DNA from 2 places in the Pseudomonas sp. NUPR-002 genome. Region 2 is predicted to be linked to the other one. Evidence: predicted binding sites of a transcription regulator. Region 2 holds the regulator's gene; the other holds the start of a gene.
The links. The regulator sigma-54, encoded in region 2, starts transcription at its own class of promoters, with help from an activator protein. The targets are predictions, from matches to a motif close to ANTGGCATNNANNTTGCTNT.
Positions count from the first base shown of each region.

Region 1: a site for sigma-54 is predicted at 8,954-8,973, ahead of ACVWSC_RS08950 (CmpA/NrtA family ABC transporter substrate-binding protein). Genes of this name have one in related genera too.

Region 1 is NZ_CM150476.1:1,915,602-1,926,803, forward strand. Features, by position in the region: gene ACVWSC_RS08910 (CrfX protein) at 36-290, shown strand; gene ACVWSC_RS08915 (mechanosensitive ion channel family protein) at 293-1,117, shown strand; gene sigX (RNA polymerase sigma factor SigX) at 1,231-1,797, shown strand; gene ACVWSC_RS08925 (OmpA family protein) at 1,908-2,945, shown strand; gene cobA (uroporphyrinogen-III C-methyltransferase) at 3,170-3,916, opposite strand; gene ACVWSC_RS08935 (bifunctional protein-serine/threonine kinase/phosphatase) at 3,946-5,616, opposite strand; gene ACVWSC_RS08940 (nitrate/nitrite transporter) at 5,626-6,837, opposite strand; gene ACVWSC_RS08945 (ANTAR domain-containing response regulator) at 7,086-7,661, opposite strand; gene ACVWSC_RS08950 (CmpA/NrtA family ABC transporter substrate-binding protein) at 7,677-8,891, opposite strand; gene ACVWSC_RS08955 (quinone-dependent dihydroorotate dehydrogenase) at 9,043-10,065, shown strand; gene rmf (ribosome modulation factor) at 10,161-10,376, opposite strand; gene rlmKL (bifunctional 23S rRNA (guanine(2069)-N(7))-methyltransferase RlmK/23S rRNA (guanine(2445)-N(2))-methyltransferase RlmL) at 10,918-11,202, shown strand, end outside.
Region 2 is NZ_CM150476.1:5,107,633-5,118,834, reverse strand. Features, by position in the region: gene pmbA (metalloprotease PmbA) at 1-1,170, shown strand, start outside; gene ACVWSC_RS23525 (FagA protein) at 1,403-1,804, shown strand; gene fumC (class II fumarate hydratase FumC) at 1,797-3,173, shown strand; gene ACVWSC_RS23515 (hypothetical protein) at 3,194-3,655, shown strand; gene ACVWSC_RS23510 (superoxide dismutase) at 3,658-4,269, shown strand; gene ACVWSC_RS23505 (ZIP family metal transporter) at 4,281-5,174, shown strand; gene ACVWSC_RS23500 (HPr family phosphocarrier protein) at 5,191-5,463, opposite strand; gene rapZ (RNase adapter RapZ) at 5,484-6,338, opposite strand; gene ptsN (PTS IIA-like nitrogen regulatory protein PtsN) at 6,342-6,806, opposite strand; gene hpf (ribosome hibernation-promoting factor, HPF/YfiA family) at 6,819-7,127, opposite strand; gene ACVWSC_RS23480 (RNA polymerase factor sigma-54) at 7,205-8,698, opposite strand; gene lptB (LPS export ABC transporter ATP-binding protein) at 8,878-9,603, opposite strand; gene lptA (lipopolysaccharide transport periplasmic protein LptA) at 9,604-10,128, opposite strand; gene lptC (LPS export ABC transporter periplasmic protein LptC) at 10,115-10,687, opposite strand; gene ACVWSC_RS23460 (KdsC family phosphatase) at 10,696-11,202, opposite strand, start outside.

The sequences.
Region 1 (11,202 bases), 3.1 Mb from region 2:
CGTGACCACCTCGTCTTTGACAGATATTGCGCGAGGTGCCCATGCACGATCCGTTTGAAGAATCTCTGCGAGACCTGCTCAAGGCTTCGCCGTCCGGTCACGACCGTGACGACGACGCCTGCCTTGGGCGTGTCCTGAAAACCGCCAACCGTCAGGTGGGTGCGGGCGATCTGTTCAGCCTGCTTGGCCGCTGGAGCCAGGCGTTGATGATCGCCGTCAACAACGGCTCGGCGCATGTTGCGCCGGTCCGCCGTAACGCTACCGCTCGTAAAGCTGATAAGGCCGATTGACTATGGAACTGAATCTCTGGACCCAGAGCTTGCTCGCCGCGATGACCGCGTTGTGGACCAAAGTGGCGAACTTCATCCCCAATCTGTTTGGCGCGCTGGTTGTGGTGCTGCTGGGTTTTGTCGTGGCCAAGCTGCTCGACACCTTGCTCTCGAAATTGTTGGCCAAGCTGGGCCTGGATCGCCTGATGGGCGGCACCGGCTTGACCAAAATGCTCGACCGCGTCGGCATCCAGGTACCGATTTCGACCCTGATCGGCAAAATCGTCTACTGGTTCGTGTTGTTGATTTTCCTCGTCTCGGCCGCTGAATCGCTTGGTCTAGAGCGGGTTTCGGCGACCCTCGACATGCTGGCCCTGTACTTGCCGAAAGTGTTCGGTGCAGCGCTGGTGCTGCTGGCCGGTGTACTGCTGGCACAACTGGTCAATGGCCTGGTGCGCGGCGCCGCCGAAGGCATCGGCCTCGAGTACGCCGCCGGCGTTGGGCGTATCGCCCAGGGCCTGGTGATTATCATCAGTATTTCAGTGGCAATCAGCCAGCTCGAGGTCAAAACCGACCTGCTCAACCATGTAATCGTCATTGGTTTGATTACCGTTGGTCTGGCCGTCGCCTTGGCGATGGGCCTGGGTAGCCGCGAAATTGCCGGGCAGATTCTTGCCGGAATTTATGTGCGCGAACTCTACCAGGTGGGCCAATACGTGCAGGTTGGAGAGGTCGAAGGGCAAATCGAGGAGATCGGCACGGTCAAGACGACCCTGCTGACCGATGATGGCGAATTGGTTTCGTTGTCCAATCGAATTCTCCTCGAGCAGCGAGTCAATAGCCGCTAACCGGGTAATCCTGCTAATGTATGCCGCCGCGAAATTACCCCAGGCAGGGGTAAGCGGCGACATTGACCTGACTGTCGGCCAGATTCGTTTTGAATAAAGTTCACTCGCTGCCCATGCGTTACGACCCCCGCGAGCTCACTGATGAGGAGTTGGTGGCGCGTTCGCATGAGGAGCTGTTTCATGTTACTCGCGCGTATGAGGAGCTCATGCGGCGCTACCAGCGGACTCTTTTTAACGTGTGTTCGCGTTATCTGGGGAACGATCGGGACGCTGATGATGTCTGTCAGGAGGTGATGCTCAAGGTGCTCTATGGCCTGAAGAACTTTGAGGGCAAATCAAAGTTCAAAACCTGGCTCTACAGCATCACCTATAACGAATGCATCACCCAGTACCGCAAGGAGCGGCGCAAGCGTCGACTGATGGATGCCTTGAGTCTTGATCCACTTGAGGAAGCCTCGGATGACAAGGCACCGAAACCTGAAGAGAAAGGTGGGCTGGATAAGTGGCTAGTGCATGTTAATCCGATTGACCGGGAAATTCTGGTGCTACGATTTGTCGCAGAACTGGAATTCCAGGAAATCGCCGATATCATGCATATGGGTCTGAGCGCAACGAAAATGCGGTACAAACGTGCGCTAGACAAGCTACGTGAGAAATTTGCGGGCCTTGCTGAAACTTAGTAGTGCGCAAATATCTCTAACGTACCGGCAAGTTCTGCTAAACTTGCCGTCGAGTTGTCCCCCGGATGTTGGTGGGACTGCTTAACTATCACCAGATGGGGATTTAACGGATGAAATTGAAAAACACCTTGGGCTTGGCCATTGGTTCTCTGGTAGCCGTCACTTCGCTCGGCGCTCTGGCACAAGGCCAAGGCGCGGTTGAGATCGAAGGTAACGTTACCAAGCAGTACTACGATAGCGAGCGCAATTTCAAGAACGACGGCACCAACCCTGGTGTTCGCCTCGGTTACTTCCTGACCGACGACCTGTCGCTGGACCTGGGTTACAACGAAACCCATAACGTCCGTGGCGATTTCTTCAACAAAGACATCAAAGGTTCCAAGGCCAAGCTCGACGCTACCTACCACCTGGGTACCGTTGGCGACGCAGTGCGTCCTTACGTTTCCGCTGGTTTCGCTCACGAGAGCCTGGGCCAAGCGACCAACAACGGTCGTGACCACTCCACCTTCGCCAACCTGGGCGCTGGTGCCAAGTGGTACATCACTGACATGTTCTTCGCCCGTGCTGGCGTTGAAGCCATGTACAACATCGACAACGGCAACACCGAGTGGGGTCCGACCGTTGGTCTGGGTCTGAACTTCGGTGGTAGCGGTGGCAAAGTTGCTCCTGCTCCAGCTCCAGTTGCTGAAGTCTGCTCCGACAGCGACAACGACGGCGTTTGCGACAACGTCGACAAGTGCCCAGACACCCCAGCCAACGTTACCGTTGACGCTGACGGCTGCCCGGCTGTTGCCGAAGTCGTACGTGTTGAGCTGGACGTCAAGTTCGACTTCGACAAGTCGGTCGTCAAGCCAAACAGCTACGGCGACATCAAGAACCTGGCTGACTTCATGAAGCAGTACCCACAGACCACCACCACTGTTGAAGGTCACACTGACTCCGTCGGTCCTGACGCTTACAACCAGAAGCTGTCTGAGCGTCGTGCAAACGCCGTTAAGCAGGTTCTGACCAACCAGTACGGCGTAGAATCGAGCCGTGTTGAGTCGGTTGGCTACGGTGAAACCCGTCCGGTTGCTGACAACGCCACCGACGCTGGTCGCGCTGTTAACCGTCGCGTAGAAGCACAAGTAGAAGCTCAAGCCAAGTAATTGGTAAGCGCTCTACAGAAAAGCCCGGCTTAGGCCGGGCTTTTTTTTGCTTTATGGATTGGCTTTGGCTTTGAGGGCTGTGGGCTTATCCATTCGATGGGGTGGCTGGGCTGGCCCCTTTTGTCTTGGCAAAAGGAACCCTGCATCCGACCCTACCAGTGGGAGCGGGCTTGCCCCGCGAGGCGATGTGGCTGAAAGATCGCTATCGCGGGGCAAGCCCGCTCCTACCGGGAAAAGCCTGCAGCAGTGAGCTGAGTAAGTGCCTGCTCGGCAGCCACTTCACCGATCACCAGGATCGCCGGGCTGCGCAGCTCAAAGCGCGCGGCATCTTCACACAGGTGCAGTAGCGTGCTGCGCTGTTCGCGTTGCTGGGGCAGGGAGGCGTTCTCGATCATCGCCACTGGCGTGTCCGCCGCGAGGCCACCAGCAAGCAGACCCTGCTGGACTTCACCGAGTTTGCTGACGCCCATGTACACCACCAAGGTGGTCTTGCCCTGAGCCAGCGCCTGCCAGTTCAACGGGCTGTCATCCTGGGTGTGTGCGGTAACCAGGGTTACGCCGCGGCTAACTCCACGCAAGGTCAGGGAAATGCCGCATTGAGTGGCACCGGCCAGCCCTGCGGTAATGCCGTTGACCAGTTCGGTTTCAATGCCGTGAGCCTGCAGCCAGGCCGCCTCTTCACCGCCACGCCCGAAAATGCACGGGTCACCGCCTTTGAGTCGCGCCACGCAACGGCCCTGGCGGGCATAGCGCAGCATCAGGCGTTGGATGAAGGCCTGAGGTGTGGAGCGGCAGCCACCGCGTTTACCGACCGCTATGACCCGCGCCTGAGGGCAGTGGGCGAGTATTTGTGGGTTGACCAGATCATCGATCAGCACCACGTCGGCTTCGTGCAAAGCGCGGACGGCTTTGAGGGTCAACAGCTCCGGGTCGCCAGGACCAGCACCTATCAGCCAGACTTTTGCATTCATCGGGTTTTCCTCATCGGCAAAGGGCGCTGTCAGCCTTTTAGCAGGCAGATCAGCAGGATCAGGTTGAGTAACAGCGACATGAGCGCCAGGCCACGCCAGACCTTCAACGGTTCGCGCTCAAGTAGCGGGCGAGGGCGGACTGACAGGTGCTGGCGTTCGCCTTGTTCCAGCAGCAAAAGCCATTGTTCGGCGGTTTCAAAACGTTGTTGCGGGTCGGCAAGCAGTGCTTGCTCAAGGTTGTGTTCCAGCCATTCGGGCAGGTCGGGACGGTGCCGCGCTGCGCTGGCCGGTTGGCTGAAACGTGGGCGTTGAAACGCTTCGATCTCGCCGTAGGGGTAATGGCCGGTCAGCAGGTAGAACAGCGTGACGCCTACGCTGTACAGATCCTGTTGGGCGCTGGGCGGCTCGCCGTCGAAGGCTTCCGGGGCAATGAATGACGGAGTGCCCGGCAGTTCATGGGCGCGGTCTTCAGAGAGCCCGGGGCAGAAGGCTAAGCCAAAATCCAGCAGGCGCAGTTGGCCGTCATCACCCAGGTGCAGGTTCTCCGGCTTGATGTCGCGATGCAGGATGTTGCGCCGGTGCAGCAGGCCCACGGCCTGTAACAGCTGTTGGGCCAACGATTGCCACTGCGCCAGGGGGAGCGGGCCATTACGCTGGAACAACTGCGCCAATGTTTGTCCTGGGTATTCGCGCATCAGGTAGTACAGGTGCTGGCGTTGACTGGCTGGGTGTACTTCCGGGAAGTAGCGCCCGGCAACCCGGCGCAAGAACCATTCTTCGAGCAGCAGGCTTTGCACTGCGCCCGGTTCGTTCTCGCGTGGGGTGGGCAGGGTCTTCAACAGCCAGGCGATTTGCTGGTGGTCATGGACGCGGTAGAGCAGTGATTGCCGGCTTTGATTGAGCAGTTGCGCCACGCTCCAGCCGTCGATGGATTGGCCGTTGCGCAAGGTATCCGGCAGCGGCCATTGCTGCAACTGCGCCAGCGAGTCGCCGAGGTTGCTTTCGCCCAGGTGGTCGATGCGCACCAGCAGGGCGCTGGCGTTGTCCTGGCTGCCGCTGTGATGGGCGGAGCTGACCAGCGTCTGGGCTGCGTCCTGCAGGTCGATCTGTTCACGCAGCACCGCCCTGATTTGCGACTCGCTGAGGCTGGCCCAGACGCCATCGCTGAGCAGCACGAAACATTCTCCGGCGTGCAGGTCGCCTTCCAGATAGTCGACCTGCAGGTGCTGATCAAGGCCCAGGGCGCGTTTGAGCACATGCTGCATGCCCGGTTGGTCCCAGACATGATCTTCACTGATGCGCTGCAACTGGCCTGCACACCAGCGATAGATCCGGCAGTCGCCGACATGCGCGAGGGTGAAGCGCCGCCCGCGCAGCACCAGGGCACTGAGGGTGGTGAGCAGGGGTTGACCGCCGCCATTGGCGCGCAACCAGCGGTTCTGCGCCAGCAGCAGGCGGTCTAGGGCCTGGGCCACGCCCCAGGTCGGTGGCGTGGCGTAATAGTCCAAGGCCAGCGACTGCAGGCTGGCACGCGCTGCCAGGCCGCCGTCGGCGCATTGGCTGACGCCGTCGGCGAGGGCAAACAGATAGCCTTTGCTGGCGGCCAGCTCCGGGTTTGGCGTTACCAGGCGCAAGGCGTCCTGGTTCTCTTCCCGCGGCCCTGTGGCGCTGGCTTGGGCGAAGCTCAGTTGCAGGCTCATGGTGCGGCCTCAGACCCGTGCTGCGGTGACTGCAGCCGAGCCCCAGGTGGTGCGCCAGCGTTGTTTGACGCCAATCAGGCCGAACCAGGCCAGCACGCCCAGGCTTGCGAACAACCACAAGCCCAGTTGGTAGTCGCCGCTGTGCTGCTTGATGGCGCCCAGGCCTGCAGCAAGCAGGAAGCCGCCGATCCCGCCGGCCATGCCGATCAGGCCAGTCATGACCCCGATTTCCTGACGAAAGCGTTGCGGCACCAGCTGGAATACCGCGCCGTTACCCGCACCAAGACCGAGCATGGCGCTGACGAACAAGGCCAAGGCCGCGACCGAGCTGGGCAGGTTGAAGCCGACTGCGGCGATGCACAGCGCGGCGACGGTATACATTGCCAGCAGCGTGCGGATGCCCCCGAAGCGATCGGCCAGGGCGCCACCCAGTGGGCGCATCAGGCTGCCAGCGAATACGCAGGCGGCGGTGTAATAGCCTGCGGTGACCGGGCTCAGGCCGTACTGGTCATTGAAGTAGCCGGGCAGGGCGCTGGCCAGGCCGATGAAACCACCAAAGGTGACGCTGTAGAAAAACATGAACCACCAGCTGTCGCGATCTCCCAGGGCTTTGAGGTAGTCGGCCATGGCCTTGGGTTTTGGGCGTTGTGGCGCATTGCGTGCCAGCAGGGCGAACAGCACCAGGGTCAATACCAGTGGGATCACGGCAAAGCCGAACACGTTGTTCCAGCCAAAGCTGGCAGCCAGCACCGGTGCCAGGAGGGCAGCGAACACGGTGCCGGAGTTACCGGCGCCAGCGATACCCATGGCCTTGCCCTGGTGTTGCGCGGGGTACCACTGCGAAGCCAGTGGCAGAGACACGGCGAAGGAGGCACCGGCAACGCCGAGGAACACCCCGAGCAACAAGGCGTGCTCATAGCTGTGAATCCCCAGGTTCCAGGCGCAGAACAGGGCAATGATGACGATCACCTGGCCAATCAGGCCGGCGGTTTTCGGTGACAGGCGATCCACCAGAATGCCCATGCCAAAGCGCAGGATGGCACCGGCCAGAATCGGCGTGGCGACCATCAGGCCGCGTTGTTGGGTGGTCAGTTGCAGGTCGGTGGCAATCTGCACCGCCATGGGGCCGAGCAGGTACCAGACCATGAAGCTGAGGTCGAAATACAGAAAGGCGGCGAACAGCGTGGGGATATGCCCGGACTTCCAGAAACTCGTATTCATCGAACACCTCGTTAAGCGTTACACCCAAGGGGAAGAAACGAAAAAGACGTCGCCATCCGGCTCGCTGCTGCGAGGGGAGTGCGACGTCTTTGTCGTGTAAGGGGGCAACCGCCGTTGGCTACCTGTACTCAATGCTCAGCAAAACCCGGGCCAGAACGTCTGGGAGTCCACGGTGGGAGCGGGCTTGCCCCGCGATTGCGGTGTGCCTGAACGCTGGCTATCGCGGGGCAAGCCCGCTCCTACAGGCGTTAGCCGAGTAAATCGCTCATGGCGATGATCTGTTCGGCGACCTGGATCAGTTTCTGCTGTTTGCTCATGGCCTGGCGGCGCATCAAGGTGTAAGCCTGCTCTTCGTTGCAGTCTTTCATTTTCATCAGCAGGCCTTTGGCCAACTCGATGCGCTTGCGTTCGGCCAGTTGCTGGTCGCGTGCTTGCAGTTGGGCCTTGAGTGCCTGGTCGCTTTCAAAGCGCGCCATGGCCACGTCGAGTATCGGCTGCAGGCGCGCGGCATGGATGCCTTCCACGATGTAGGCGCTGACCCCGGCCTTGATCGCCTGGCGCATTACGCCTGGATCATGCTCGTCAGTGAACATGACAATCGGGCGCGGTTGGTCGCGGCTGACCAGGATCACTTGTTCCATGACATCCCGGCCCGGTGACTCGGTATCGATCAGCACTACGTCTGGGTGCACCAATTCGACGCGGGCTGGCAGGTCGATGGTCAGCCCTGACGCCTCGATCACTTCAAAGCCGGCTTCAACCAGTGCGGCCTTCAGGCGCCCGACTTTTTTCTCGGTGTCATCGATCAACAGGATTCGCAGCATCGGGGCGTCTCCTTATCAGCGACGGGCAAGGGCAGCGGGCGTTTCGGCCAGCGCATGCAGGGCGAAGCTGCGGGCGTAAGCGGCAGGGTCGCTACCGTCCCAGTAGCGGCCATCGATCAGTTGGCTACGGCGCATGTTTTGTTCTGTGCAGGGCACGCCAATGGCAGTGGCGGCGTCACGGTACAGGGCCAATTGTTGCACCTGGCTGGCCACGGCCAGGTAGTCAGGGTCTTCGCGCAACAGGCCCCAGCGGCGGAACTGGGTCATGAACCACATGCCGTCAGACAGGTAAGGCAGGTTGGCCCGGCCATGGTCGTGCAGGCGCAAGGCATGCGGGTCGTGCCAGTGATTGCCCAGACCGTCGTGGTAATGGCCGAGCAGGCGCGGTTCGATACTGTTCAGTGGGCTGTTCAGGTAGGCCTTGCCGCTGAGCAATTGCGCGGTGCTGCGGCGATTCTCCGGGCTCTGCTCAATGAACCGGCTGGCGGCGAGGATGGCCTTGATCAGCGCCCTGGCGGTGTTGGGGTACTGCTCGACAAAGCTGCGCGTGCAGGCAAGGACTTTTTCCGGGTGATCAGGCCAGATTGACTGGCTGGTGGCCAGGGTAAAACCTTGGCCCTGTTCGATCGCATCGGCTGACCAGGGCTCGCCAACGCAGAAACCGTCGATGCGCCCAGCCTGCAAATGGGTGAGCATTTGCGCGGGGGGCACAACCACGCTGTTGACGTCATGGAGCGGGTGGATGCCCTGGCTGGCGAGCCAGTAATACAGCCACATGGCATGTGTGCCGGTCGGAAAGGTTTGGGCGAAGGTGAGTTTTGTGCCGCTTTGGTGCACGAAACGCTCCAGCGCTTCAGGGCGGGTCACGCCTTTGCGCTGCAGGGCAGAGGACAGATTGATGCCTTGGGCGTTTTGGTTCAGGCCCATCAGCACGGACATATCCGTTGCGCCGGTACCACCAATCCCCAGGTGCACGGCGTAAACCAGGCCGTACAGGCAGTGGGCAGCATCCAGCTCGCCGCTGACCAGTTTGTCGCGCAGGCCGGCCCAGGAACTCTGGCGCTTGAGGTTCAGGCTCAGGCCGTAGGGCTGGGCGAAGCCCTGGGTCGCAGCGACGACCACGGAGGCGCAGTCGCTCAACGCCATGAAGCCGATGTTCAGGCTGTGCTTTTCCGGCGCATCGCTGCCGTTGACCCAGGCCAGTGGGGTGGTGGGGGTGTCGTTGTTCACAGTGTCGCGCCTGTGTCGGAGGGCGGGCCGGGTCGCGTGCGGAGCCGGTGTTACAGGTCAACAAAGCAACCCATATGCCAAGGCGGCGCTGTCCCCCGGACCGCGCCGTCTATATAATCGCCCCCTCACTCACGTCGAGCTAAGCCCGCCCATGTATACCCTGGCCCGCCAGCTGTTGTTCAAGCTCTCCCCGGAGACCTCCCACGACCTGTCCCTTGACCTGATCGGCGCCGGTGGCCGTCTGGGTTTGAACGGGCTGCTGACCAAGGCCCCGGCCTCGTTGCCGGTCACGGTAATGGGCCTGGAGTTCGCCAACCCGGTTGGCCTGGCGGCAGGCCTGGACAAAAATGGCGCGGCCATCGACGGTTTTGCCCAGTTGGGTTTCGGCTTTGTCGAAATCGGCACGGTCACCCCGCGCCCTCAGCCTGGCAACCCCAAGCCGCGCCTGTTCCGTCTGCCCGAGGCAGAGGCGATCATCAACCGCATGGGCTTCAACAACCTGGGTGTGGACAACCTGCTCAACCGGGTGCAGGCGGCCAAGTACCGTGGTGTGTTGGGCATCAATATCGGCAAGAACTTCGACACCCCGGTCGAGCGTGCAGTAGACGACTACTTGATCTGCCTGGACAAGGTCTATAACCAGGCCAGCTACATCACCGTCAACGTCAGCTCGCCCAATACCCCGGGCCTGCGCAGCCTGCAGTTCGGCGATTCGCTCAAGCAGTTGCTCGATGCCCTGGCTGAGCGCCGCGGGCAACTGGCTGGGCAATATGGCAAGCACGTGCCCCTGGCGATCAAGATTGCCCCCGACATGAGCGACGAAGAAACCGCTCTGGTAGCCGCGGCGCTGATCGAATCGGGCATGGATGCAGTCATTGCCACCAACACCACCCTCGGTCGCGAAGGGGTCGAAGGCTTGCCACATGGTGATGAAGCTGGTGGTTTGTCCGGTGCGCCGGTGCTGGAAAAGAGCACCCATATCGTCAAGGTGCTGTCGGCTGAGTTGGGTGGGAAACTGCCGATCATTGCCGCCGGTGGCATCACCGAGGGCAAGCATGCCGCTGAGAAGATCGCCGCTGGCGCCAGCCTGGTGCAGATCTACTCGGGCTTCATCTACAAGGGCCCGGCGCTGATCCGTGAGTCGGTAGATGCCATCGCTGCCATGGGGCGCTGAATCGCAGGGATAAAAAAGGGCCCCTTGAAGGGGCCCCTGGGCCTTAGCCCGCCGCCCGGATGGGGCGCGCATGGTGAATGAATTCAGATCCTCGTTCAGCCAACGGCGTGAAGTTCGTTGAGTCTGTGTATACCCGCAGTGCCGGTCATACCGTCCCAGTTGTCGCCACGTCCTTCGCGCCAGCCGTTAATCCAGGCTTGGCGTACCGACGGTAGAGTAAAAGGGCAAAGCTCGCGGGATTTGCCGGCAACCCCATAGTGGTAGCCTCGTGTAAATGCTTTTTCCAACGGATCACGCTTAAGTCTTCTCATAGGGTGTTGCCCTCACTTGTTGACTGTAATGTCCCGTCGGCCTCGTCTGAGGCCGGGCAGAATCGTTCTGCCGGTGTGCGCTCGCTGCCGGCGTGGCGAGCAGAAGTGTTGCCCCGTTGCGGTGACAACCTGAGATGAGTTCTAACCAATGCACGACACAGTGTGAATGATCGTTTTGTCATAAGGGCGTAACCTTTCCTAGGGTCAAAGGATAAGTAAATAAATGCTTCGGCCCAGGACGGGACGAAAAGCCCGCTATGATCAGGGTTTGATCGGCGTTGAAGTCACTTGGCCATTGCCTGGTGATAATTTGTAACAAGGCTGTCAATACGACGAAGGGTCATTTTTCACCCGGCTCGTCATGAAATTTTCATTCTGCCCGGTAATCAAAGACGTTTCTGCCCCTGGCAAAAGGTCTGGATGCCCGGGTGGCCCGGCACGCTTGCAGTGCCATTCGAGCGCTCGCTGGAACGGCGCTCGATTAAACACAGGAAGGCAATGCGCTTGCCCTCCACTTATTGCTCAAGGCACTGGATACCACATGTCGGACCGTTTCGAACTCTACCTAACCTGCCCCAAAGGCCTTGAAAGCCTGCTTGCCGAAGAGGCGCGTGGCCTTGGCCTTGAAGAGGTGCGTGAACACACCTCGGCCATCCGCGGCTCGGCCGACATGGAAACTGCCTACCGCTTGTGCCTATGGTCACGCCTGGGCAACCGTGTGTTGCTGGTGCTCAAGCGCTTCAACATGAAGAACGCCGACGACCTGTACGACGGCGTGCACGAGGTGGAGTGGCAAGACCATCTGGAAGCCAGTGGCTCGCTGGCT
Region 2 (11,202 bases):
CGTGACCAGGGTTTTGGCATCACCCTGTACGTCGGCCAGCGCAAAGGCTCGGCCAGCACTTCGGCCAGCGGCAGCGAGGCGATTCGCGAAACGGTCGCGGCGGCATTGGCGATTGCCAAGCACACCTCCGAGGACGATTGCGCCGGCCTTGCCGATCCAGCCTTGATGGCGCGTGATCTGCCGGACTTCGACCTGTATCACAATTGGGACATCACCCCGGAGCAGGCTATTGAGAAAGCGCTGGCCTGCGAAGCGGCCGCATTCGATACCGATGCGCGGATCAAAAATGCCGACGGCACCACGCTCAATACCCACCAGGGTTGCCGTGTGTATGGCAACAGCAACGGTTTTATCGGTGGCTATGCCTCGACCCGCCACAGCCTGAGCTGCGTGATGATTGCCGAAGCCGACGGGCAGATGCAGCGGGACTACTGGTATGACGTCAATCGCCAGGGTGAATTGCTGGCCGATCCACGCAGCATTGGCCAGCGCGCAGCGCAGCGGGCTGCCAGCCGCCTGGGTGCGCGTCCGGTACCGACCTGCGAGGTGCCGGTGTTGTTCTCCGCCGAGCTGGCTGGGGGCTTGTTTGGCAGTTTCCTGTCGGCGATTTCTGGCGGCAACCTGTACCGCAAGTCATCGTTCCTCGATGGCGCCATGGGCCAGCGCCTGTTCCCCAGCTGGCTGACCCTGGATGAGCGGCCACACTTGATGCGTGCCCTGGGCAGTTCGGCGTTCGACGGCGATGGCCTGGCGACCTACGCCAAACCGTTCGTCGAGAAAGGTGAGCTGGTCTCCTACGTGCTGGGTACTTATTCCGGACGTAAACTCGGCCTGCCGAGCACCGCCAACGCCGGTGGTGTGCACAACCTGTTCGTCACCCATGGCGTTGAAGATCAGGCAGCGCTGATTCGGCGCATGGGGCGTGGGCTGCTGGTGACCGAACTGATGGGGCATGGATTGAACATGGTCACCGGTGACTATTCACGCGGCGCGGCGGGTTACTGGGTGGAGAACGGCGAGATTCAGTTTGCCGTTCAGGAAGTCACGATTGCCGGCAATATGAAAGACATGTTCCAGCAAATTGTCGCGATCGGTAATGATCTGGAAACCCGTAGCAACATCCATACTGGCTCGGTACTGATCGAACGCATGACCGTGGCTGGCAGCTAGATCCTCTGTGGGAGCAACTGTCTTGCTCCACCTGTGGGAGCGGGCTTGCCCCGCGAGGCGATGGGGCTGACAGACCGCTATCGCGGGGCAAGCCCGCTCCTACAGCAATTAGCCCCCACCTACAGGCAACATCAGAGAAGCCCGGCCTTGTGTCGGGCTTTTTGTTTTTCTGCTTTTGCATCCTTGAACTGATTCTGATTATCAATTAATAATGAATATCATTATCTAGGCGATGATGTTCATGAAATCCGTCCTTCACGAATTGCCCTACCTCGAAAACTGGCGCTGGCTCAGCCGCCGCATCCGTTGCGCGATGGAGCCGGACGAGCCGCGCTTGATCGATCACTACCTGGCCGAAGGTCGTTATCTGGTGTGTTGCACCGATACCTCTGCCTGGACCGTCGCCCTGACTTCATTCCGCCTGCTTCTGGACACCGCTTGCGACCAAATGCTGCCTTGGCATTGGCGCTGCCTGTGCCTGGACCAGGCCTGGAAGCCACTGTTGCAGCTACGCAAGCTCGACGGTGGTGAGCACGGCCAGCGTTGGCAGCCATTTGCCCTGCAATTGGCCAACTGCACGCTGCTGCCTTCCATTTCTTTCGCTGAACTGATGCAAGGACTTGATGATGAGTAATACCCGTATCGAGCGTGACAGCATGGGTGAACTGCAGGTGCCGGCCGAGGCCCTGTATGGCGCTCAAACCCAGCGCGCGGTGAACAACTTCCCGATCAGCCAGCAGCGTATGCCAACCCAGTTCATTCGGGCGCTGCTGCTGGCCAAGGCCGCTGCGGCCAAAGCCAACATCGAACTGCAGCAACTGGACGAAGGGCAGGGCACTGCCATCGTCAAGGCGGTTGAACAATTGCTGGCCGGTGACTTCATCCAGCACTTCCCGGTGGACATCTACCAGACCGGTTCGGGCACCAGTTCGAACATGAACGCCAACGAAGTCATCGCCACCCTGGCCAGCCGGATCCTCGGCGACACGGTCAACCCGAACGATCACGTCAACTGTGGGCAAAGCAGCAACGACATTATCCCCACCACGATCCACGTGAGTGCGGCGCTGGCGTTGCATGAGCAGCTGCTGCCAGCGCTCAAGCACCTGGTGCAGGTCATCGAGCGCAAGGCGGTAGAGGTTCACCCCTTCATCAAGACCGGCCGTACCCACTTGATGGATGCCATGCCGGTGCGCATGAGCCAGGTGCTCGGCGGCTGGGCGGCGCAAATCAGGGGCGCCATCGCGCACCTGGAGTCGACTTTGCCGGCGCTGCAGGCACTGGCCCAGGGCGGCACTGCCGTGGGTACCGGTATCAACGCTCATCCTGAGTTTGCCGGACGATTCAGCCAGCAGCTCTCTGCGCTGACCAAGGTGCCGTTCACCCCGGGGCAGAACCTGTTCGCCCTGATCGGCTCGCAGGACACTGCGGTTGCCCTGTCGGGTCAGCTGAAAACCACGGCGGTAGCGCTGATGAAGATCGCCAACGACCTGCGCTGGATGAACTCCGGACCGCTGGCAGGCCTGGGAGAGATTGAATTGGAAGGCTTGCAGCCCGGTTCGTCGATCATGCCTGGCAAGGTCAACCCGGTGATTCCGGAAGCCACCGCCATGGTCGCCGCTCAGGTTATCGGCAACGACGCCACCATCGCCGTGGCCGGGCAGTCGGGCAACTTCGAGCTCAATGTGATGCTACCGATCATTGCCCAGAACCTGCTCAGCAGCATCGAGTTGATGGCCAATGTCAGCCGCCTGCTCGCCGACAAAGCGATTGCCAGCTTCAAGGTCAACGAGCCCAAGCTGAAAGAAGCCTTGGCGCGTAACCCGATCCTGGTCACCGCCCTGAACCCGATCATCGGCTACCAGAAAGCTGCGGAGATCGCCAAGACCGCCTACAAGCAGGGGCGTCCGATCATTGAGGTGGCCCTGGAGCACACCGATCTGCCACGCAGCCAGCTGGAAGTGCTGCTCGACCCGGAAAAGCTCACGGCTGGCGGTATCTGATACCGCACTGGAGGTTTGTCATGCAGCACTGGAAACGCACCACCGAAATTGCCAATCGCCTGTTCGATCAAGGCGAACTGGTCGATGCCCGCGAGTTGTATCTCCAGGCCCTGGCCTTGGCCCAGGTGTTGTTCGAGCGCTGGCATGACGCCGACGAAGCGGTGGCGGTGTGTGTGATTGCACATCACAACCTGGCCGACCTGCACTTGCGTTTGAACCAGCCGCAGGAGAGCGCAGAGTACCTCTGCGCCATCCACCAGCGGTTGTTGCAAGCCATGCAGGACCCTCGGCTGGCGCCAGCGCTGCGCGAAGCGGCGCTGCGCCACAGCAGCAAGACCTACACCGAATTACTGAATTTCATCAGTGAGTACGGCCAGTACCCGCGTACTGAGCGCCTGCTCCATCGCCATGGCCCTCAGCCGGTGGTTATCGCCGGTCAGGAACGCGCAGGGTCTTCAGCTCATCATTACGGAATCCACTGATAATGCCTCATACCTTGCCTGCATTGCCTTACGCCTACAATGCGCTGGAACCGCACATCGACACCCAGACCATGCAGATTCACCACAGCAAGCACCACCAGACCTACATCAATAACCTCAATGCAGCGCTTGAGGGCACCGAATGGGAAAAATGGCCGGTCGAGCAACTGGTGGCCGCAGTCAAACAACTGCCGCAGAACCTGCAGGCCGCAGTGATCAACCAGGGTGGCGGCCATGCCAACCATTCGCTGTTCTGGACGGTCATGTCGCCTCAGGGCGGTGGTGAGCCCCAAGGCTCGGTCGCCAAGGCGATTGATGAGCAATTGGGTGGCTTCGATGCCTTCAAGGAGGCGTTTACCAAGGCTGCACTCACCCGCTTCGGCAGCGGCTGGGCCTGGCTCAGCGTTACCCCGGAGAAGAAACTGGTGGTGGAAAGCAGTGGCAACCAGGACAGCCCGTTGATGAACGGCAACACGCCGATTCTGGGGCTGGACGTGTGGGAACACGCTTACTACCTGCTGTACCAGAACCGCCGTCCTGAATACATCAGCGCCTTCTACAACGTGATCGACTGGTCCGAAGTAGAGCGTCGCTACACCGCCGCCCTCGTGTGAGTCGAACCGGTATGCGCTCGGATGTGATGTCCATTGGTAGTGTGCGCCTGTTTCGCCTGGCGCTGGGGACCTTGTTGCTACTGGTCGGCTGTGCCTTGCTGGTGGCAAAAGGGTTTGCCTGGCTAGACCTTGAGCCGCGGATGATGCGTGCGCTTGAAGGCGGTGCCTTGTGCGCGCTGGGAACGGCATTGGGCGCGGTGCCGGTGCTGGTGATCCGGAGCATGCCGGTAGCCTTGGCCGATACCTTGCTAGGTTTTGGTGCCGGGGTAATGCTGGCGGCCACTGCATTTTCCCTGATCATTCCGGGGCTGGATGCTGCCGCCGCAATTGGCCTGGGGAAATGGGGCGCTGGGGGACTGATCAGTTTCGGTCTGCTGCTTGGCGCCTTCTGCCTTTACCTGGTCGATCTAAAAGTATCCGGCGCCTCACCTGAGGCCTTGGTGGGCAGTACGCAGCAGCCGGTGATCGCTGCACGGATCTGGGTGTTCGTGATCGCCATCATTGCCCACAACATTCCCGAAGGCATGGCCATTGGCGTGTCGGCGGGCGGTGGCATGCCGGATGCCGATAGCCTGGCGATGGGCATCGCCTTGCAGGATGTACCCGAAGGCCTGGTCATTGCGCTGGTGCTGGCTGGGGCCGGGATGGCGCGCTTCAAGGCGTTTGCCATTGGTGCGGCGTCCGGGTTGGTCGAGCCGTTGGCGGCAGTGATCTGCGCCTGGCTGGTGACGGTGGCCGAGTTGTTGCTGCCGTTAGGGCTAGCCTGTGCGGCGGGCGCGATGTTGCTGGTGGTGACTCAGGAAATCATTCCTGAATCACGCAGCAATGGCCATCATCGCCTGGCGAGCCTGGGGCTGTGCATTGGCTTCTGTTTGATGATGGTGATGGATACGGCGATGGCGTGAGGCGAAGCGAGGGCGGTTACTCGCCCTCGTCAAAGTAGTTGTTGATCAGTTCGACCAGCGCATCGAGTGCTGCGTCTTCTTCTTCACCCTCAGTGTGCAGGTGCACCTGGGTGCCTTTACCGGCGGCGAGCATCATCACCGCCATGATGCTCTTGCCGTCGATCATTTTTTCTGGCGCACGACCGATACGCACTGCACAGGGGAAGCGTCCGGCCACGCCGACAAACTTTGCCGCAGCCCGGGCGTGCAGCCCCAGCTTGTTGATGATGGTGATTTCACGAGCGGGCATCGCGGCGGTGGTCCTGTGGGCTAGAGGTCGCGGTGGCGAACCTGGACGTTCTTCAGAGATTGCTGCAGCAACTGGCCCAGGCGCTCGGTGAGGTACACCGAACGGTGGTGACCACCGGTACAGCCAATGGCAATGGTGACATACGCGCGGTTACTGGCGGCGAAGCGCGGCAACCACTTGAGCAGGTAACTGGAGATGTCCTGGAACATTTCCTCGACATCGGGCTGGGCGGCCAGGTACTCGATCACTGGCTGCTCCAGGCCGGAATGCTCACGCAGCTCCGGTTTCCAATACGGGTTGGGCAGGCAGCGCACATCGAACACCAGGTCGGCATCGACCGGCATGCCGCGCTTGAAGCCGAACGACTCGACCAGAAACGCAGTACCGGGCTCCGGCTGGTTCAGCAGACGCAGTTTGATCGAGTCACGCAACTGATACAGGTTCAGGTTGGTGGTGTCGATTTTCAGGTCGGCAAGGTCGGCAATCGGCCCCAACAAGTCACTCTCGACCCGGATCGCTTCGGCCAGCGAGCGATTGGCGTTGGTCAGTGGGTGACGTCTGCGGGTTTCGGAAAAACGCTTGAGCAGGGTGTCTTCATCGGCGTCCAGGTACAGTACATCGCACTGGATATGCCGACTGCGTGCATCTTCAAGCAGCTCGGGGAAGCGTGTCAGGTGGCTGGGCAGGTTGCGGGCATCGATCGATACCGCCACTTTGGGCTGCATCAGCTCGGTGTTGATCAGGGCATTTTCCGCCAATTGCGGAAGCAGCCCTGCCGGCAAGTTATCGATGCAGTAGTAACCGTTGTCCTCCAGAACTGCGAGGGCGGTGCTCTTGCCGGAGCCGGATCGGCCACTGACGATAATTAGGCGCATAGTTTAAAGCCCGTTTTGTGCGTCCAGTACAACCTGGTACAGGGCTTCACTGCTATCGGCGGCACGCAGCCGGTCACGCACGACCTTTTGGTCAAGCATGCTGGCAATTTGGCGCAAAAGCTCAAGGTGCGCATCGGTGGCCGCTTCTGGAACCAGCAGGACAAACAGCAAATCGACCGGGGCGCCATCGATGGCGTCGAAGTCGATCGGTGCATCCAGGTGCATCAGGGCGCTGATGGGGGATGAGCAGCCTTTGAGGCGGCAATGTGGAATGGCAATGCCATTACCAAAACCAGTCGACCCGAGTTTCTCCCGGGCAACCAGGCTTTCAAAAACGTCTTGCATCTCCAGGTCCGGGGCTTCCCGGTTGATCAGCGTGGCGATTTCCTGGAGTACGCGCTTTTTACTGCCACCCGGCACGTTCACCAGGGAACGGCCGGGGGTCAGGATGGTTTCAAGTCGGATCATGGATGAGGGGGATCAGCGGGCCGCTGCACCTTGCAGCAGGCTTTGCTGTTTTTCCTTGTGTTTTTTCAGTTGGCGGTCGAGCTTGTCGGTCAAGGCGTCGATCGCTGCATACATGTCTGAGTGTTCGGCATTTGCAACCACTTCGCCGCCGGGAATAAACAGCGTCGCTTCAATTTTCTGCTGCAGTTTCTCGACCTTCATGATCACCGTTACGTTGGTGATCTTGTCAAAGTGTCCTTCCAGCCGCTTCAGTTTCTGTTCGACGTACTCGCGCAGCGGTTGGGTGACTTCTACATGCTGTCCACTGATATTGACTTGCATACAGCTTCTCCTTTGTTGCCCGTGCATAAGAGGCAGGTGTTGCGCCTGCCACTGAACTGCGGTGGTTATCTCAGGGGCTACATCAGTCGCTTGCGTTCACTCGACGGTGCGATGCCGAGGGACTCGCGGTACTTGGCGACGGTGCGACGGGCTACCTGGATACCTTGTGCCTCCAGTAAACCAGCGATCTTGCTGTCACTCAATGGCTTTTTCTGATTTTCCGCAGCAACCAGTTTTTTGATGATCGCGCGGATCGCTGTAGACGAGCATTCACCGCCTTCGGAGGTGCTCACGTGGCTGGAGAAAAAGTACTTCAGCTCGTAAATTCCGCGCGGGGTATGCATGTATTTCTGGGTGGTGACCCGGGAAATGGTCGACTCGTGCATGCCCACCGCTTCAGCGATGTCGTGCAGCACCAGCGGCTTCATGGCTTCGTCGCCATGGTCGAGGAACCCGCGTTGGTGCTCGACGATCTGGGTGGCGACCTTCATCAGGGTTTCGTTGCGGCTTTGCAGGCTCTTGATGAACCAGCGGGCTTCCTGCAACTGGTTGCGCATGAAGGTGTTGTCGGCGCTGGTGTCGGCGCGGCGGACGAAGCCGGCGTACTGCGGGTTGACCCGCAAGCGTGGCACGGCTTCCTGGTTGAGCTCGACCACCCAGCGCTCGCTGTCTTTGCGCACGATGACATCGGGCACCACGTACTCAGCTTCACTGGATTCGATCTGCGAGCCGGGGCGTGGGTTGAGGCTCTGAACCAGTTCGATGACCTGGCGCAGCTCGTCTTCCTTGAGCTTCATGCGGCGCATCAGCTGGCTGTAGTCGCGGCTGCCGAGCAAGTCGATGTAGTCACGTACCAGGCGCTGTGCCTCGGCCATCCACGGGGTGCTGGCGGGCAGTTGGCGCAGTTGCAGCAGCAGGCATTCGCTGAGGTTGCGGGCGGCGACGCCGGCAGGCTCGAATTGCTGAATGCGGTGCAACACCGCTTCAACTTCATCGAGCTCGATATCCAGTTCGGGGTCGAACGACTCGCAGATTTCCTCGAGGGTTTCGTCGAGGTAGCCCTGGTTGTTGATGCAGTCGATCAGGGTGACGGCAATCAGCCGGTCAGTGTCGGACATCGGCGCCAGGTTCAACTGCCAGAGCAGGTGGCTTTGCAGACTCTCGCCCGCCGAAGTACGGGTGGTGAAGTCCCACTCGTCATCGTCGTTGCTGGGCAGGCTGCTGGCGCTGGTCTGGTAGATATCTTCCCAGGCGGTGTCGACCGGTAGCTCGTTGGGAATGCGCTCGCTCCATTCGCCGTCTTCCAGGTTGTCCACGGTTTGCGTGGTTTCCTGGAAGCTGGTGTCCTGAACTTCGGCAACAGGCTTGTTCTCGGCGTTGTCGGCCATCGGGTCGCTGTTGTCGAAGTCGTCGCCGTCTTCCTGACGTTCGAGCATCGGGTTGGATTCCAGCGCTTCCTGGATTTCCTGCTGGAGGTCCAGGGTAGACAGCTGGAGTAAGCGGATGGCCTGTTGCAACTGCGGGGTCATCGTCAGTTGCTGGCCCATTCTTAGGACGAGCGATGGTTTCATGGCAGGGGCTTAACACCTTTGTCGCCGGCGCACATGCGCCATCCACTACTAGGGCACCGAAGCGCCAATTTTAAGCAAGTTATATGCCTGAAATTGGAGCGTTTGCCTAGGGTGCTGTAACAATTAAGCCGGTTTTCACCGGGCCAGCCACCCAAGGCAAGCGCTGTGTCGCTTCGAACTTACAAGCGGAACTCGTGGCCCAGATACACCTCTTTGACCAGGTCGTTGGCCAGGATGGTTTCTGCATCGCCTTCGGCAATCAGCTGACCATCGTTGACGATGTAAGCGGTTTCGCAGATATCCAGCGTCTCGCGGACGTTGTGGTCGGTGATCAGTACACCGATGCCCTTGGCCTTGAGGTGGTGGATGATCTGCTTGATGTCGCCAACCGAAATCGGGTCGACACCGGCAAAGGGTTCGTCGAGCAGGATGAACTTCGGCGCAGTGGCCAGGGCGCGGGCGATCTCCACGCGGCGACGTTCGCCGCCGGAAAGGCTCATGCCGAGGTTGTCGCGAATGTGGCTGATGTGGAATTCCTGCAGCAGGCTTTCCAGCTCCTTGCGACGCCCGGCGGTATCGAGATCTTTGCGGGTTTCGAGGATCGCCATGATGTTGTCGGCAACCGACAGCTTGCGAAAGATCGACGCTTCCTGAGGCAGGTAGCCGATGCCAGCACGGGCGCGGCCGTGCATGGGCTGGTGGCTGACATCCAGGTCGTCGATCAGGACGCGGCCCTGATCGGCCTGAACCAGGCCGACGATCATGTAGAAGCAGGTGGTTTTGCCGGCGCCGTTAGGGCCGAGCAGGCCGACGATCTGGCCGCTGTCGATCGACATGCTGACATCGCGGACCACTTGTCGGCTCTTGTAGCTCTTGGCCAGGTGCTGGGCTTTGAGGGTCGCCATTTACTCGGCCTTCTTCTTCGGCTGGATCACCATGTCGATACGCTGACGTGGGGTGGTGACGTTACCGCCACGACCGGCAGTCGCTACCTGGGACTTGGTGTTGTAGACGATCTTCTCGCCTTCGGTGGTATTGCCTTCATTGACCACTTTGGCGCGGTCGGTCAGCACCACCAGGTCTTTTTGCGCCTGGTACTGGATGGTAACGGCATAGCCTTGCATCTTGTCTGGCTTGGCAGCGCTCTGTTGCTGCTCGAAGTAGGCCAGGTTGCCCACCGAGGTCACCACGTCGATGTCGCCGGATTCGGCGCGAGTGATGGTTACGGTGTTGCCTTTGATCATCATCGAACCCTGGGTGATGATGACGTCGCCGGTGTAGGTGGCAACCCCTTTCTTGTCATCCAGGTGCGCGTTGTCAGCCTGAATGCGGATAGGCTGGTCGCGGTCGTTCGGCAGGGCCCAGGCGCTCGCGCTTCCCAGTGCTGCGCTCAGGCTGAGCAAAAAGGGGAGGGTTTTAACGAGCCTCATACTGTCCTCTTACGTTGGACAGCAGGTCCATCCTGCCGTCTTTCAAATACGCTTTCATTCCGTTGCCCGTAGTTACGCCGTCGGCGCCGTCGATTCTAACGGCTTGCTCGGTTTGCGCATATTGCTTCTGCGGGAACACCGTCATCCGGCTGGTGGTAATGATCATGGTGCGGTTTTTTTCGTCGGTGCGGGCAACCCGCACAGAATCGATCAGTTCCACTTCTGAGCCGTCAGGGTTGACCTCACCTTTCTCGCTTTGCACATGCCAAGGGTAGGTGGTGCCACGGTACATTTGCAGGTCGGGCTTGGTCAGCAGGGTGACCTCGCTGACCATCAAATGCTCCACTTTGTCGGCGGTCATTTCGTACTGCATTTTGCCGTCAGGCAAAAACTGCACGCTGTGGGCGTTGGTGGCGTAATAGTCGATGGCCTTTTCGTCGACACGGGCTACCGGCTTGTCGAGAAAGCTTTCAGGGCCGATGTTCCAGTAGCCGACTGCCACCAGCAAGGCGGTAATCACACTGAACAGCGCAATGGTGCGGATTTTTTTACTGAACATGTGTCGCTCTACAGGTAATTGGCGTTGGCCGCGTCGAGATTGCCCTGGGCTTGCAGGATCAACTCGCAGAATTCGCGGGCGGCGCCTTCACCGCCACGGGCCTGGGTGATCCCGTGGGCGTGCTCGCGGACAAAGGCTGCAGCGTTGGCCACGGCCATGCCCAGGCCAACGCGGCGGATCACCGGCAGGTCTGGCAGGTCGTCGCCCAGATAGGCAACCTGTTCATAGCTTAGGTTGAGTTGGCCGAGAAGCTCGTCCAATACCACCAATTTATCTTCACGGCCCTGATACAGGTGGGGGATGCCGAGGTTCTTGGCGCGGCGCTCGACCACCGGGGTCTTGCGCCCACTGATGATTGCCGTGGTTACGCCCGAGGCCATGAGCATCTTGATGCCCTGGCCGTCGAGGGTGTTGAAGGTCTTGAATTCGCTGCCGTCTTCGAGGAAGTACAGGCGGCCATCAGTCAGTACGCCATCCACGTCGAACACAGCCAGTTTGATGGCCTTGCCGCGCTG